DNA from 3 places in the Aestuariirhabdus litorea genome. Region 1 is predicted to be linked to each of the others. Evidence: predicted binding sites of a transcription regulator. Region 1 holds the regulator's gene; each other region holds the start of a gene.
What was found. Region 1 encodes sigma-54, which starts transcription at its own class of promoters, with help from an activator protein. Its sites were predicted from a motif close to TGGCACNNNNNTTGCTNT; they were not measured.
Positions count from the first base shown of each region.

Region 2: the regulator sigma-54 is predicted to act here: its motif matches at 3,296-3,313, upstream of fliE (flagellar hook-basal body complex protein FliE).
Region 3: the regulator sigma-54 is predicted to act here: its motif matches at 2,462-2,479, upstream of nifE (nitrogenase iron-molybdenum cofactor biosynthesis protein NifE).

Region 1 covers NZ_QWEZ01000001.1:195,898-201,053, reverse strand. The annotation lists gene D0544_RS00960 (KdsC family phosphatase) at 1-504, shown strand, start outside; gene lptC (LPS export ABC transporter periplasmic protein LptC) at 515-1,084, shown strand; gene lptA (lipopolysaccharide transport periplasmic protein LptA) at 1,071-1,580, shown strand; gene lptB (LPS export ABC transporter ATP-binding protein) at 1,589-2,314, shown strand; gene D0544_RS00940 (RNA polymerase factor sigma-54) at 2,427-3,965, shown strand; gene hpf (ribosome hibernation-promoting factor, HPF/YfiA family) at 4,090-4,377, shown strand; gene ptsN (PTS IIA-like nitrogen regulatory protein PtsN) at 4,387-4,842, shown strand; gene rapZ (RNase adapter RapZ) at 4,975-5,156, shown strand, end outside.
Region 2 covers NZ_QWEZ01000001.1:1,713,684-1,718,839, forward strand. The annotation lists gene fliG (flagellar motor switch protein FliG) at 23-1,012, opposite strand; gene fliF (flagellar basal-body MS-ring/collar protein FliF) at 1,074-2,780, opposite strand; gene fliE (flagellar hook-basal body complex protein FliE) at 2,804-3,157, opposite strand; gene D0544_RS07920 (sigma-54-dependent transcriptional regulator) at 3,469-4,911, opposite strand; gene D0544_RS07925 (sensor histidine kinase) at 4,908-5,156, opposite strand, start outside.
Region 3 covers NZ_QWEZ01000002.1:802,020-807,175, reverse strand. The annotation lists gene D0544_RS13820 (GNAT family N-acetyltransferase) at 15-488, opposite strand; gene D0544_RS13815 (dienelactone hydrolase family protein) at 492-1,400, opposite strand; gene D0544_RS13810 (substrate-binding periplasmic protein) at 1,553-2,302, opposite strand; gene nifE (nitrogenase iron-molybdenum cofactor biosynthesis protein NifE) at 2,529-3,935, shown strand; gene nifN (nitrogenase iron-molybdenum cofactor biosynthesis protein NifN) at 3,939-5,156, shown strand, end outside.

The sequences.
Region 1 (5,156 bases):
CGCGCACAACGCATTCGCCTGGCAGTGTTCGATGTGGATGGCGTGCTCACCAACGGCCAGCTACTGTTCAGCGAAAACGGCGAGGAGCTGAAGGCCTTCTCCACCCTCGACGGCCAGGGCATCAAGATGCTGCAGCGTGCCGGCATCGAGACCGCCATCATCACCGGGCGCGAATCGCAACTGGTGGCCCGGCGGGCTCAAAACCTGGGGATCGCCCACCTCTATCAGGGCCGTGAGGACAAACTCGTCGCCCTGCAGGAGCTGCTGCCCCAGCTGGGGCTGGCCCTTGAGGAGGTTGCCTACCTCGGTGACGACCTCCCCGACCTCGCTGCAATACGCCGCGTGGGGTTAGGGGCGGCGGTGGCCAACGCCCACGATTTCGTCAAACAGCACGCCTGCGCTGTTACCCTGAAGCCCGGCGGCCAGGGCGCCGCCCGCGAGTTCTGCGATGCCCTGCTGGACGCCCAGGGGAAGCTGCAGGAAGCGCTGGACAGCTACCTGTGAGTACCCCCTTGTGAGAGCCGCCCTGATCTCCCTGCTGGTTAGCGCCCTGCTGGCCTACGGCGGCTTTTACCTCTACCAGAACACGCCTCTCCGACAGGCACTTACCCCACCGGATACTGACCCCAGCGAACGCCAGGAGGCGGACTTCTACCTGACCAACGCCCGCCTGGTTCGCTTCAACCAGCAGGGTGAGCTGGATCACCGGATGCACGCGCAAGAGGTCAACCACTACCCGCTTGATGACACCACTATCATCCGGCAACCCCGCATGGTGCTCTACCGGGAACAGGGCGAGCGCCACATCAGCGCCAGTAATGGAAAGCTCCTGCCCGGCAGTAAGGACCTGGAGCTGTGGGACGAGGTGCTGATAGTGGCGCGAGCCAGGGACGGCAGTGAACAGGGACGCCTTGATACTGATTTCATCACTCTATACTCTGGTCAGGAACTGGCATCAACCAGCCGTCCGGTTATAATCACCACCCCCCAGAGCGTCACCCGAGCGGTCGGGTTAAACGCCCACCTTGACCAGAATCGCGTTCAGCTGTTATCCAATGTCAGAGGCACCTATGAAGTTCAATAGCTCCCTGCTCCTTACCCTGGCCACCAGCGTGCTGTTCAGTGCATCCGCCTGGGCATTGCCAGAGGATCGCGGGCAGCCGATCCGCATCAAGGCCGACTCTGCGGATATCAACGAGGGCATGGGACGTGCGGTATACAGCGGTAATGTGACCATGGACCAGGGCTCCATTCACATCAGCGGCGACAAAATCACCGTATTCACCACGGATGGAACCGTTACCCGTATGGTTGCCGAGGGGAGTCCGGCCCACTACCGGGAAAAGCCCGCTGCCGACAAAGAGATCATCAAGGCCTATGGCCACACCATCGACTACGCCATCGCTCGAGAGCAGGTGACCCTGCAACACAATGCACAGCTGCTGCAGGAGGGCAACTCCTTCAGCGGAGACACCATCCATTACAATACGGTCACCCAGACGGTGAGCGCCCAGAGCAGCGACCGCGCTGACACCGGCGGTCGTGTCGAGATGATTATCCAGCCCAAGAGCAAGCAGTAACGCGACCCATGGCGACCCTAAAAGCACTCCATCTGGCGAAAAGCTACCGCGGAAGAAAGGTGGTCGAGGACATCTCGGTCAGCATCAGCAGCAACCAGATTGTCGGGCTGCTGGGCCCCAACGGGGCTGGCAAAACCACCAGCTTCTACATGATCGTCGGCCTGGTTAACGCGGATGACGGCCAGATCCTGATCGACGGCGAGGACATCACCCGCCTGCCCATGCACGGGCGCGCCCGCAAGGGGATCGGCTATCTCACCCAGGAAGCCTCCATCTTTCGCAAGCTCAGCGTCACCCAGAACATCCTCGCCATCCTGGAGACCCGCAAGGATCTCAACCGTAAACAGCGACTGGAGAAACTGGAGGAGCTGCTGCAGGAGTTCCATATCACCCATATTCGCAACAGCACAGGTATCAGCCTCTCCGGTGGTGAGCGGCGCCGGGTCGAGATCGCCCGCGCACTGGCCATGGAACCCGCCTTTATCCTGCTGGATGAGCCCTTCGCCGGCGTTGACCCTATCTCGGTCAACGACATCAAGGAGGTGGTTCGCCACCTGCGCAACATAGGTATAGGGGTCCTGATTACTGACCACAACGTACGCGAAACCCTGGACATCTGTGAGTTGGCTTATATCGTCAGCGAGGGCAAGATCATTGCCGAGGGCGATCCCGAAACCGTGATGAACAACCAGAAGGTCAAGGATGTCTACCTAGGACATCAGTTCCGCATATAGGCATTGGGCCCCGTTCAGCCCTATAATGGGCCATGCAAGAATTTTGCCGTGACCAACAGAGCGGCCCTCCTCAAGAAGACAGGCAGATTATGGACCGGACACTCTTTTATCTATGAAACCATCCTTAGTCCTGAAAATGGGCCAGCAGCTGACCATGACCCCTCAGCTGCAGCAAGCCATCAAGCTCCTTCAACTGTCTACCCTGGACCTGCAACAGGAGGTTCAGCAAGCCCTTGAGTCCAACCCCATGCTGGAAGCCGAAGAGGGCTCAGACAGCGAATCCTCATCCGATCACGACCAAAGTGGCGACAATAACGAGTTTGACAGCGCTACCGATTACAACACCCTGAGCGAGGGTGAACAGCGCAAGCAGGAGCAGCAGAGCGTCGACAGCGCCAACAACGAAAATGAGGTGATGTCCGACGACTGGCAGGACAACATCCCAGAGGACCTCCCGGTGGACACCGCCTGGGATGACGTTTACCAGTCCAGCCTGCCCCCCTCTTCCGGCTCCGGTGGAGGGGACAATGACGACTACAACCCGGCCGCACGTGCCAGTACCACCGAGTCACTGCAATCGCACCTGGAGTGGCAACTCAACCTCACCCCGATGTCCGATACGGACCGGGCGATCGCCGTCACCATTATTGACGCGCTCACCGAAGATGGTTACCTCAGCTGCAGCTGCGAAGAGCTGCTGGAGGGGATCGAGGAGGAGCTGGAGATTGAGCTCGATGAGGTGGAAGCCGTACTGCGCCGCATCCAGCAATTTGACCCGGTGGGGGTGGCCGCACGCTCCCTTACCGAATGTTTGCTGATCCAGCTTGCGCAACTCCCCGAGAGCACACCCCACCTGGGTTCGGCGCGACTGGTGGTGGAAAAGTACATCAATCTTCTGGGCACCCACGATTATGCCCAGCTGATGCGCAAATCCCGACTCAAGGAGGCCGACCTTAAGGCCGCCATTGAGTTGATCCAGACCCTGAACCCCAAGCCCGGGGACAGCATCCAGAGTAGTGAACCGGAGTACGTTATTCCCGATGTCACGGTCAAGAAGGTCAATGGCCGCTGGACCGTTGAGCTCAACCCTGACGCCGTACCTCGGGTGCGAATCAACTCCGGGTACGCCTCACTGGTGAAACGTGCCGACAACAGCGCAGACAACACCTACCTCAAAAACCACCTGCAGGAGGCGCGCTGGTTTCTCAAAAGCCTGCAGAGCCGGAACGAAACCCTGATGAAGGTGGCCACCCAGATCGTGGAGCACCAACGGGGGTTCCTGGAATATGGCGACGAGGCGATGAAGCCCCTGGTCTTGCATGACATCGCCGAAGCGGTCAGCATGCACGAATCGACCATTTCACGGGTGACGACGCAAAAATACATGCACACCCCGCGGGGTATTTTTGAGCTTAAGTATTTCTTCTCCAGCCACGTCAGCACCGCCAGTGGTGGGGAGTGCTCATCGACCGCCATTCGGGCCATCATCAAAAAGCTGGTGGCGGCAGAGAACCCGAAAAAACCATTGAGTGACAGTAAAATAGCCGGCCTGCTCGCCGAGCAGGGGATCAAGGTCGCACGGCGCACCATCGCCAAGTACCGTGAATCCCTTTCAATCGCACCTTCTAACGAAAGAAAACGTCTGGTATAGGTTATATTGATTGACGGCAACATAGAGATATCGAGCCTCGGATATGATCGGTAACAGAGGCAAACGCATGAGTCCATCGCACGATGGGTTCAGTATCACGTAAAACAGATCAGGAGAAAGACGCATGCAAATCAATATCAGTGGACATCATGTTGATGTAACCGAGGCATTGCGTGAATATGTAGCAACCAAAGTTGACCGCCTGGAGCGCCATTTTGACACCATCACCAGCGTCAACGTTACCCTCAGCATCGAGAAAGAGGGCCAAAAGGCGGAAGCCAACCTCCATGTACGTGGCGCTGACATTCATGCCACTTCCGTTCATCAAGACATGTATGCCGCCATTGATATGCTGGCCGACAAGCTCGACCGCCAGCTAATGAAACATAAGGAAAAGAGTCTAGCCCGCTAACCCTTGGCCATGAACCTCATATCCCTCCTTAGCCCCGACCGCAGCCTCTGTGCTGCGGAAGGCGGCAGCAAAAAACGCGTATTAGAAACCCTCGCCGAAGCCCTTTCCCACTCGGGACAGGAGATTTCAGCGGGAGAGCTGTTTAACGGGCTGATTGAGCGGGAACGCCTCGGCAGTACCGGGTTCGGTAAGGGGATCGCTATCCCCCATTGTCGTCTCGAGTCCTGCACCGAAGCGATTGCCGCACTGCTCAAGCTTTCCGACGGGGTCGACTTCGATGCCATGGACGACCAACCGGTGGATATCATCTTTGCGCTGGTCGTACCCAATGAGGCCACCAGTGAGCACCTGGCGATTTTGCAGGAACTGGCTGGCCGTCTCGACAACGCCAGCTACCGGAACCGCCTGCGCACGGCGAAAACCAGCAGCGAACTCTACCAGATGGCCATTGCCCCCCTCGACTGACCCTCAAACCACAGACCGTACCCAACACAACTGATATACTGACTGCGCAGAGCCCTTAAGGAAGAATCTCCCCTGACATTCCTACCCCACTCCAGGGGTATCATGCAGGGAGCAGCGAGCGAAGTAGCCAACATGCGACTAGTCATTATCAGTGGACGATCCGGATCCGGTAAGAGTAGTGCCCTCCATGTGCTGGAGGATCAGGGCTTTTATTGTGTCGACAACATGCCCGCCGGGCTGCTGGGCTCGCTGGCCGAAGAGATCTCCCGGGAGCAGGCGCTCAGGAACGCCGCCGTCAGTATCGACGCGCGCAA
Region 2 (5,156 bases), 1.5 Mb from region 1:
ACTCAGCCTCAACAACTCAACCCTAGACCATCTCCTCGCCACCCTTACCGCCCAGCACGATCTCACCCGACTCCGCCATACGGCGGGCGATAGTAAGAATCTCCTTCTGCGCCGTCTCAACCTCGCTGATGCGGACCGGACCTTTGGCTTCCAGGTCATCCATAAGCAGCTCGGAGGCACGCTTGGACATATTTTTGAAGATTTTGTCCTTAACCTTTTCGTCGGCCCCTTTCAGAGCCAGGATCAGCACATCGGAAGAGACCTCACGCAGCAGCGCCTGGACACCGCGGTCATCGACATCGGCCAGGTTATCGAACACGAACATCAGGTCTTCAATCTGGGTACAGAGATCTTCATCCACCTCTTTGATGGCATCCATCAGCTGGCCTTCGATGGAGCTATCCACAAAGTTCATAATGTCTGCTGCCACTTTCACCCCACCCATGGTGGTGGTTTGGGATCCGCTGCGACCGGAGAACTGGCGCTCCAAAATATTATTCAGCTCCTGCAGAGCCGCAGGCTGGACAGTCGTCAAACCGGCCACACGAAGCAGGATATCCAGGCGCACCTTGGGGTCAAAATAACCGAGAATTTCAGCCGCCTGGTCAGAGTCGAGATAGGCCACCACAATCGCCTGGATTTGGGGGTGCTCATAACGAATGACGTCGGCTACGGCTCGGGGCTCCATCCACTTGAGGGTGTCCAGCCCGGTGGTGTTGCCGCCCAGCAAAATACGGTCAATCAGGCCACTGGCCTTGTCCTCTCCCAACGCCTGGGTGAGCATGTTGCGGATATAGCCATCGACACCCACCCCCAGGCCGGTTTCGTTACGTGCGGTTTCGATAAAAAAGCGCAGTACGGAGTCCACCTGGGAGCGGTTGATATTTTCCATCTGCGCCATGGCAGCACCGACCCGTTGAACCTCTTTGGGCCCCATGTGCTTGAGCACTTCCGCCGCATCGGCTTCACCCAGGCTCATCAGGAAGATGGCAGAGCGCTGGACACCTCCCATTTTGGTGGCAACCTCCAGAGGGTTGCTGACAACCGGATCGGTTGCTGCTGCTGGAACTGGATTACTCATCATCCGCTACCCATTGTTTGATTACCTGCGCCACGCGGCCCGGATCCTCGGCCACCAGCCCCTTGACGGCATTAAGCTGCTGCTCATACCCTTCGTGCGGACCCGGTAATAGTATACCGCCGGCGCCGCTCAGGGTAACGCGATCATCACCCAACCCCGACTCGCCACCACTGGCCGCATCCAGGGCATCCAGGTCCTCGGCACTGACAGAGTCACCGCGGCTACCACCACCGGAGTTCATGATATTTTTGATCATAGGCCGCACGAAACCAAACAGCAGAATCAACAGGAACAACCCACCTGCCACCTGTTTCGCGACCTCCCAGAACCAGGGCTCGGTGTAAAAAGGGATCTCTGGCAGCTGCTCTTCGGGCTCGGCGCGGAAGGCCGAGTTGATCACATTCACACTGTCGCCACGGGACACATCAAAGCCTACGGCATCCTTGACCAGCAGGGTAAAGCGATCGAGGTCACTCTGACTCCAGGGAATTCGGGTCACTTCGCCGGTTTCCGGGTTCACCTCGGTCAAATCATTGATCACCACGGCCACTGACAGGCGGCGGATGCTTCCCTGCTGGAAGCGGGTATGACTGATGGTCTTGTCGAGTTCAAAATTTCGCGCGGCACGTGAGCGGGAGTCCTGGCGAGCCGCCGCCTGTCCGGCTGCGTCGCCCCCCTCTACCTGCTCGGGCACTGAAACCTCACCGGGAGGCTGGTTGGAGAGCGCACCGGGAATCCCCCCCTGCGCCTTTGAACCGGTGCGCAGCTCATCGAGAACCTGCTCGCTTCGCAGCGCCGGCGCATCGGGATTGTACTGCTCAGAGGTCTGTTCCACCGCCGTAAAGTCGACGCTGGCAGACACCTCGGTCTGATAGTTACCGGTTCCCAGAACGGGGGTCAGGATATTGTGGACCCGGCGCGCCAGGGTATCTTCCAGTTTCTTGGTGTACTCAAGCTGGCGATTGGCCTGCTTCAGCTGTGCTTCCTTCTCGTTATCCACCACCGACAGCAAGGTGCCATTCTGGTCGACCACCGTCACCTCTTCGCTCGACATCTCCGGCACACTGGAGGCGACCAGGTTCATGATCGCGGTAACCTGCTGTGGCGCCAGCCCCCGGGTTCCGTAGAGCTCAACAAAAACAGAGGCGCTCGGCTTACGCGGGTCGCGCACAAATACCGAGCGTTTGGGAATGGCCAGGTGCACTCGCGCATTGCGAATGTTGTAAAGACTGGCGATGGTCCGTGCCAACTCGCCTTCGAGTCCCCGGCGATAGCGCACGTTCTCCATAAACTGGCTGGTTCCCAGCCCCTGCTCCTTATCCAGCAGCTCCATACCGATGGTTCGATCCCCGGTAATACCCGCCGCCGCCAGGGTCATGCGCGCCTTGGCGATCTCTTCAGCGGCGACCAGAATCGCTCCGGTATTGGGCTCAATCCGGTAGTGGATATTGCTCTCCTGAAGCGACTGCACCACCTGGGCCGAGTCAAAGTCCTGCAGATTGCCGTAAAGGGGCTGGTAATCGGGCTGCTGGGTCCAAAGCACAACGGCAAAACCAACCGCCACGCTGGCGGCCAGGCCTATCATCAGCCCCACCTGCCGTATGACGCTCAGATCTCCCAGAGAGGAGAACAGGTCACTGCTCCCTGCTCCGCCTTTGGCCATTACATCCTGTCCTGTTTCAGTCGCTGCGGTTGCCATATTGATACCTTGTCACCAATGCCTTAGACCGGCATTTTCATAATTTCTTCGTAGGCGTTTACAAGCTTATTGCGCACTTCCGACATCGCCTGGAAGGAGATGCTGGCCTTTTGCGCCGCGATCATCACATCGGGAAGATCGACGCCCGCATCACCGCGCTCAAACGCTGTGCGCATCTGGTTGGCGGTCTGCTGCTGGCCGTTGACGGAGTCGATCGCTGTTTTAAAGAGCTCAGCGAAATCGGGTACCTTGTTGACCTCCCTGGCACTGCCCAGCTCACTCAGTGAGGGCATTGCGGGTTGGATCCGAGATTGCGCCTCCGCCTGCATGGAGCGCATTTCCAGCATCATTCGGCTCATTTCAATAGGTTGCGACATCCCACCTCTCCTTAACCTTGACCTTGTGAAGCCCTGTCCGGCTTGACTGCCATTTTTCTGGCTAGCCACCCACCTCAAGTGGAGGCCACCCCCCCTGAAGCGACGGTATGTTGTCGATTCAGGGGCGTTACACACTAAAATGCATAAAGCAGGCCAAAACCTGCAGCAAGGTCAAAAACAGGATTCAGGCAGGTAGAAAGCGGCCGCCGGGAGGAGTCGGGAGCGGTCGGCTGCCGAAGGCAACAGCACAATGCTGTTACGCCGGGCCCGCAGGGGCCCGGTCTGGCAGGAGTGGTGATATAGGGGGTTAACTAGCAGGCGATGGCTGAGTCGGGGTCGAAACCCGCCTCCCGCATCTTGGCCAGTTTGTATCGCAGGGTACGAGCGCTGATACCAAGGATTTCGGCCGCTTCCTTACGCCGCCCCCTTTGATCGCGCAGGACATTGAGGATGACCTGGAATTCGTGGCTTTTCATATCCTCCCCCAGGCCGACGCCCTGATGGTCGCCCACAGGCACTGCCGGCTCAGGCGCCGCCGTTGGCATTGAGGGAAACGCAGCGGCACTGGTGTTAACGGGGTTCATGTCCGCCACCGGCACCCTGGGCGATGGAAATACCAGCCCGCCCTGGCCCGGCAGGCAAAGGTCCGCCGCCGTGATTGAGCTGCCCTGCTGGAGTATCAGCGCGCGCTGAACCGCATTATCCAGCTCCCGCACATTACCGGGCCACTGATGAACCAGCAAAGCGGTGCAAGCAGAGTCGTCGAGCTGGGGAGCGGGTTTGCGCATCTTGTCGCTGTGCACCTGAATCAAGCGACGCGCCAGGGGGACAATATCCGCGGTGCGCTCGCGCAGAGGCAACCACTGGACAGGGAACACACAGAGGCGATAGTACAGATCCTCCCGGAACCGTCCGCGTGCGACTTCACCGGCCATATCGCGGTTGGTGGTGGCGATCACCCGCACGTCCAATGACAGGGTTTTACGCCCCCCCACCCGCTCAACCTCACGCTCCTGAAGCACCCGCAGCAGCTTGGCCTGCAATCCCAGGTCCATCTCCGAGATCTCGTCCAGCAAAATGGTGCCACCATCCGCAAGCTCAAACTTGCCCGGCGCGCTGTTATAGGCACCGGTAAAGGCTCCCTTTTCATGACCAAACAGGGTCGCTTCCAGCATATTCTCAGGAATAGCCGCACAGTTGATGGCCACAAAGGCCTTTCCGGCGCGGCCTGAGTTCTGATGAATGTAACGCGCCAGCACCTCTTTACCGGTCCCGCTTTCGCCGGAGATCAGCACCGTCGCATCAGACGCTGCCACGCGCCGGGCCAGGGCCAGTACCTGTTGGCTGCTCTCTTCAACGGCCACCGGCTGGTCCGCATCGGAACCCGCCTCACCCACCAGTACCCGCTTGAGCAGGGCCAACAGGGCTTTGGGCTCAAAGGGCTTGAGGAGATAATCGACCGCACCCTCTTTCATCGCATCAACAGCTCGGTTGACGCTGCCATAGGCGGTCATCAACAGCACCGGAATCTGGGGGTGCTCCCGCTTGATATGGGCCAGCAGGTCATGGCCATCCATGCCCGGCATGTTGACGTCACTGATGACCATATCAAAGTGGGACAGCATCAGCCGTTTGATCGCCTCTTCAGCACAGTCGGCGGCGCTGGCATCGTAATCGGCCAGCTCCAGGGTATCGAGCAGGGCTTCGCGCAGGTCGCGATCGTCCTCAACTACCAAAATACGGGCTGCGGTCATAGTACATTCTCCTTCGAGGAGGTCTCCTGGGGTAGGTCACCGGCCTCCTGTTTAATCGGTAGGCTCACCCTGGCGCAGGTCCCCTCCCCCGGCTTCGAGTTGATACTGAAACTGCCCTGGTGGGCTCTGGCAATGGAGCGCACTACGGCAATCCCAAGCCCGGTTCCTTTGGGCTTGGTTGAGTAAAAGGGTTCTTCCAAAAGCTGTTGGGTTTGCTGATCAAATCCGGGGCCCTTATCACGGAC
Region 3 (5,156 bases), on a different contig from region 1:
GCCGGTCAATACGCCTACCGGCCCGGGCGCAGCATCTCGATGTGGGGGATACCATCCTCCTCGTAGGGCTCGCCCACCACCTCGAAACCAAAGCCGCGGTAGAACCCCTTCAGGTAGAGCTGGGCCGAGATACGAATCGCCGCCCCCGGGTACTGGGCCTCAACGCGGGCAACTCCTTCGGCGGTCAGTGCCCGCCCCACCCCCTGGCCACGCACAGAAGCAGCCGTCACCACTCGCCCAACTGAGGGTTCCTCATAATTAACGCCAGGAAAAACCACCCGCAGATAGGCCACCAACTCACGGGCATCCCCCTCTCCTCGCCAGCCACCGAGATGCCAGGCTGTCGCGTCGAGGCCATCGGCATCCTGATAGGGGCAGTTCTGTTCCACCACAAACACCGCCTGCCGCAGCCGCAAGATGGCGTAGAGCGATTCCCGCTCCAGCCCCGTCCAGGGACTCCACTGCCAATCAACCCCTTCACCCGCCATGGATCACCCCAGGTGCTGGTTAAAGAAGGCCAGGGTCCGCTCCCAGGCGAGCTCGGCCGCCGCTTCGTTGTAGCGCCCGGTGGAGTCGTTGTGGAAACCGTGACTCACATCGGGATAGATATGCACCTGGTAGTCCACCTGGTAGCGTTTGAGATCGCTTTCATAGTCCGGCCAGGTGGCGTTGACCCGCTCATCCAACCCCGCCAGCTGGATCAACAAGGGGGCCTTGATGTTGCTGCGCAACTCGGCCGCTGCCGGAGTGCCATAGAAGGGTACTCCGGCATTAAGATCGTCTCCCATGGTCGCAGCCAGCATATTGGTGATGTAACCGCCGAAGCAAAACCCCACCACGCCCAACTTGCCACTGCTGCGCTCATGGCCCTTGAGGAAGTGGGCAGCGGCGATGAAATCCTGTTCGATCCTGCCCCGGTCCATCGACTTCTGCAGCGTGCGACCCTCGTCATCGTTACCGGGGTAGCCCCCCAGAGGGTAGAGGGCGTCCGGGGCAAAGGCGATGAGGCCAGCTTTCGCGAGGCGCCTTGCCACGTCCTCGATATAGGGATTAAGGCCCCGGTTTTCATGTACCACCAACACCACCGGCCCCCTGGCGGCCAGTGCGGTTGGTAGCACCAGGTAGCCGCGTCCCTCGCCGTGCCCCAGGGGGGAGTCGAAGGTGACGTACTCGGCCCGGATCGCCGGATCATTGAAGGAGACCTGCTCGGCCAGCGCGTAGTTGGGTAGCAGCGCCGAGGACAACATACTGAGGGTAAGGGTGGCGGTGACCAGGGTCGAGAGGCGCGCCATAAAGGTTCGCCGGTCGATCACCCCATGGGCGTACTCGTCATACCAGTCGAAGGCTTCCTGGGGAATGGGTTGCAAGGGGGTCAGGTTCTGCGCCTGGGCATTAGACATAACAACCTCACATTTTGTGTTGACTAAATGACTCCGCCAGATAGCCGTGCGTAGATCAGGGGTATCGAACAGCTGGTCACGTATCGTTCAATCAAGAATAGAGGAGGCGCATACAGGCTGCCAATATTCCCCTGCGGCAAAGCTGCGCGGGGTCAACGGTACTGGTTGATGATCTCCCGCACTCGTCCCTCATCGATCATCGCCCGTACCACCTCATTGAAGCGCTCGAAGGGGATCGGGGCCTTGGCCGAGTAGGCGCAAAACCGTCCCTGGCGGGCATCTTCCAGGGGCGCGCCCGCTATATCATAGGGCTGTAGGGAGAGCAGATAGTCGGCGACGATCTCATCCGTTAACAGGGCTTCGATTCGCCCCCGCACCAGCATCTGCACCAGCTGCTGCGTAGACGAAGCATCCTCCCGCTGCACCGCACCGCTATTGACGAGCCGGGTCAGGGGCTCGGAGTAGGTATAGCCTCGTATGGCCCCGAGTCGCATCCCCTTTAGGTCCTCATGACGGTGAACGTTTTCACTGCGACTGCCCGCCAGGTAGAAGCGGTCGGCGGTGCTGAACAGCTCATGGCTCCAGAGCAGCTGCTGGGGGACATCTACCCATTCAGGGTTCAGCTGGCAATGGGCATGTACCTTGCCCTCCTCCAGCCAGCTCGGCAGTCGTGGGCGGGGCACCTCGACAAAGCCCACCCTGACCTCAAGGCGGCGCCCGATCTCCATCCCGATATCGAAGAGAATGCCCCCCTGTAACTCCCGCGGAGCCCGCTCGCTCATAAAGGCATGGGGAGGGCCATCGTGCTTGCCGTAAGCAAACAGCAGTCTGCTCTCGGCCCAGGCCGGCCCACTCAGGCAGGCGACCAGCAACAGCAGGCAACAGCGAAGACTCAATGGCATGACCTGGCTCCCGGCTCGTATCTGCTCGCAGTATAACAACAGCCTCTCGCGCTCGCCCATTGTCGAGATCCCACCAAAAAACGCGGCGGCACTGTCGCATAGCCCACAAAATCGCCCTTACCCCCAACCCAACCCTATTAAAAATCAACCACTTAGCGCTGGCACAACAGTTGCTCTGTGATCTGCAAAGCCCCTCTGGGGCCTGGACCGGAAGGGATACACCACCATGAAAGCCCGCGACATAGCCGAACTCCTCGACGAGCCCGCCTGCGACCATAACGATAAGGCCAAATCCGGATGCGCGCGTCCCGCCCCTGGCGCCTCCGCCGGCGGCTGTGCTTTTGACGGCGCCCAGATTGCCCTACTGCCGATCGCCGACGTTGCTCACATTGTCCACGGCCCTATCGCCTGCGCTGGCAACTCCTGGGACAACCGCGGCACCCGCTCCAGCGGTCCCGACCTCTACCGTCTCGGCCTGACAACCGACCTGACCGAACAGGATGTGATCATGGGGCGCAGCGAAAAGCGCCTGTTCCACAGTATCAAGCAGGCGATCGACAGCCACCAGCCGGCGGCGGTTCTGGTCTATAACACCTGCCTGCCGGCGATGATCGGCGACGATCTGGAGGCGGTCTGCCGTGCCGCCAGCGAACGCTGGCATACCCCGGTGGTGCCGGTGGACTGTGCCGGCTTTTACGGCTCCAAAAACCTTGGTAACCGCATCGCGGGTGAAGCCATGCTCAAGCACGTGATCGGCACCGCCGACAAAGCCCCCAAGCCCCACCATCCGGCGGGCATTCCGGTCTACGACATCAACCTGATCGGCGAGTACAACATCGCCGGTGAGCTGTGGAATGTGCTGCCGCTGCTCGACGAGCTGGGGCTGCGGGTGCTCTGCACCCTGTCGGGGGATGCCCGCTTTCACGAAGTGCAGAGCATGCACCAGGCTGAGGTCAATATGATGGTCTGTTCCAAGGCGATGGTGAACGTTGCTCGCAAACTCAAGGCCAGCTACGGCACCCCCTGGTTCGAGGGCAGTTTCTACGGAGTACGCGACACCTCCCAGGCGTTGCGGGATTTCGCCCGCCTGATCGGCGACCCCGACCTGAGCCGCCGCACCGAGCTGCTGATCGCCCGCGAGGAGGCGCGCATCGACGCCGAACTTGAGCCCTGGCGCGAGCAGCTCAGGGGTAAGCGGGTGTTGCTCTACACCGGCGGGGTCAAATCCTGGTCGGTGGTGTCAGCTCTGCAGGACCTGGGAATGACGGTGGTCGCCACCGGTACCAAGAAATCCACCGAGGAGGACAAGGCGCGCATCCGCGAGCTGATGGGGGAGGAGGCGGTGATGATCGAGAGCGGCAATGCCCGCGCCCTGCTCGACCGGGTCGCCGAATACCGGGCCGACATGCTGATCGCGGGAGGACGCAACCTCTACACCGCTCTCAAGGCACGACTGCCCTTCCTCGACATCAACCAGGAGCGCGAATTCGGCTACGCCGGCTACCGAGGTATGAAGGAGCTGGCCCGCCAGCTCTGCATCAGCCTCGGCAATCCGGTGTGGCCGCAGGTGCGCCGACCCGCTCCCTGGGCGAGCAGCCAGCCATCACTGCCCACCCCGGAGCCCAAGGAGTAATCCATGCCCCAGATCGAACCCCGTAAGCGGCCACTGGCGGTCAACCCGATCAAATCCAGCCAGCCACTGGGTGCCACCCTGGCCTGCCTCGGCATCCGCCAGGCGATCCCCCTGCTGCACAGCTCCCAGGGCTGCTCCGCCTTCGCCAAGGTATTTCTGGTCCAGCACTTCCGCGAACCGATCCCCCTGCAGACCACTGCCATGGACCAGGTCAGCACCGTGATGGGGGGGGACGAGAACCTCGCCGAAGCGCTGCTTACCCTCTGCAGCAAGAGCTGCCCGGCGCTGATCCTGGTGGCCACCACCGGCCTCACCGAGGCCCAGGGCAGCGATATCGAGCGGGTGATCCGCCAGTTTCGCCAGCATCATCCCGAACACCAGGCGACCCGTATCGTGCCCCTCAATAGCCCCGACTTCAAAGGCTGTCTGGAGAGCGGTTTTGCCCTCGCCCTGGAGGCGATGATCCAGCACCTGGTGCCGGCCAACGGCCCTGGGCGGGTCGCCAGCCAGCCCCGCCAGGTCAATCTGCTGGTGGGTGCCAACCACACCCCGGCGGATATCGAGCAGATCAAGGAATGGATAGCAGCCTTCGGCCTCACGCCGCTGGTGCTGCCCGATATCAGCGACTCCCTCGGCCACCTGGTGGAGCAGGATTTCAGCCCCCTGACCCTGGGCGGCACTCCGGTCTCCGCCTTCGACCAGCTCGGCGCCAGCGCCGCCACCCTGGTGGTGGGGCGCTCCCTGGCGCGCGCCGCGAAGCGACTCGAGGAGCGCACCGCGGTGCCCAGCTACCGTTTCGACCACCTGATGGGGCTGGAAGCCTGCGACCGTTTTATCCACTGCCTGCAAACCCTCAGCGGCCAGCCGGTACCCGATACTATCGAGCGCCAGCGCGCACAGCTGCAGGATGCCATGGTTGATACCCATTTCCAGCTGGGCCTGGCCCCGGTGGCCATCGCCGGCGATCCCGACCTGCTGCTGGCCTTTGGCGACTGGCTCAGCCAGATGGGCGCCACCCTGGTGGCAGCGGTCACCCCGGTGGCGCAGCGCGCCCTCGAACGCCTGCCCTGCACCCGCATCCAGCAGGGTGACCTGGCCGACCTGGTGGAGATGGCACAAGAGCAGGGGGCCGAACTGCTGATCGGCAACAGCCACCTGGCCAGCGCCGCCGACCAGCTCCGGCTGCCCCTGATCCGCGCCGGCTTCCCCCAGCACGACATC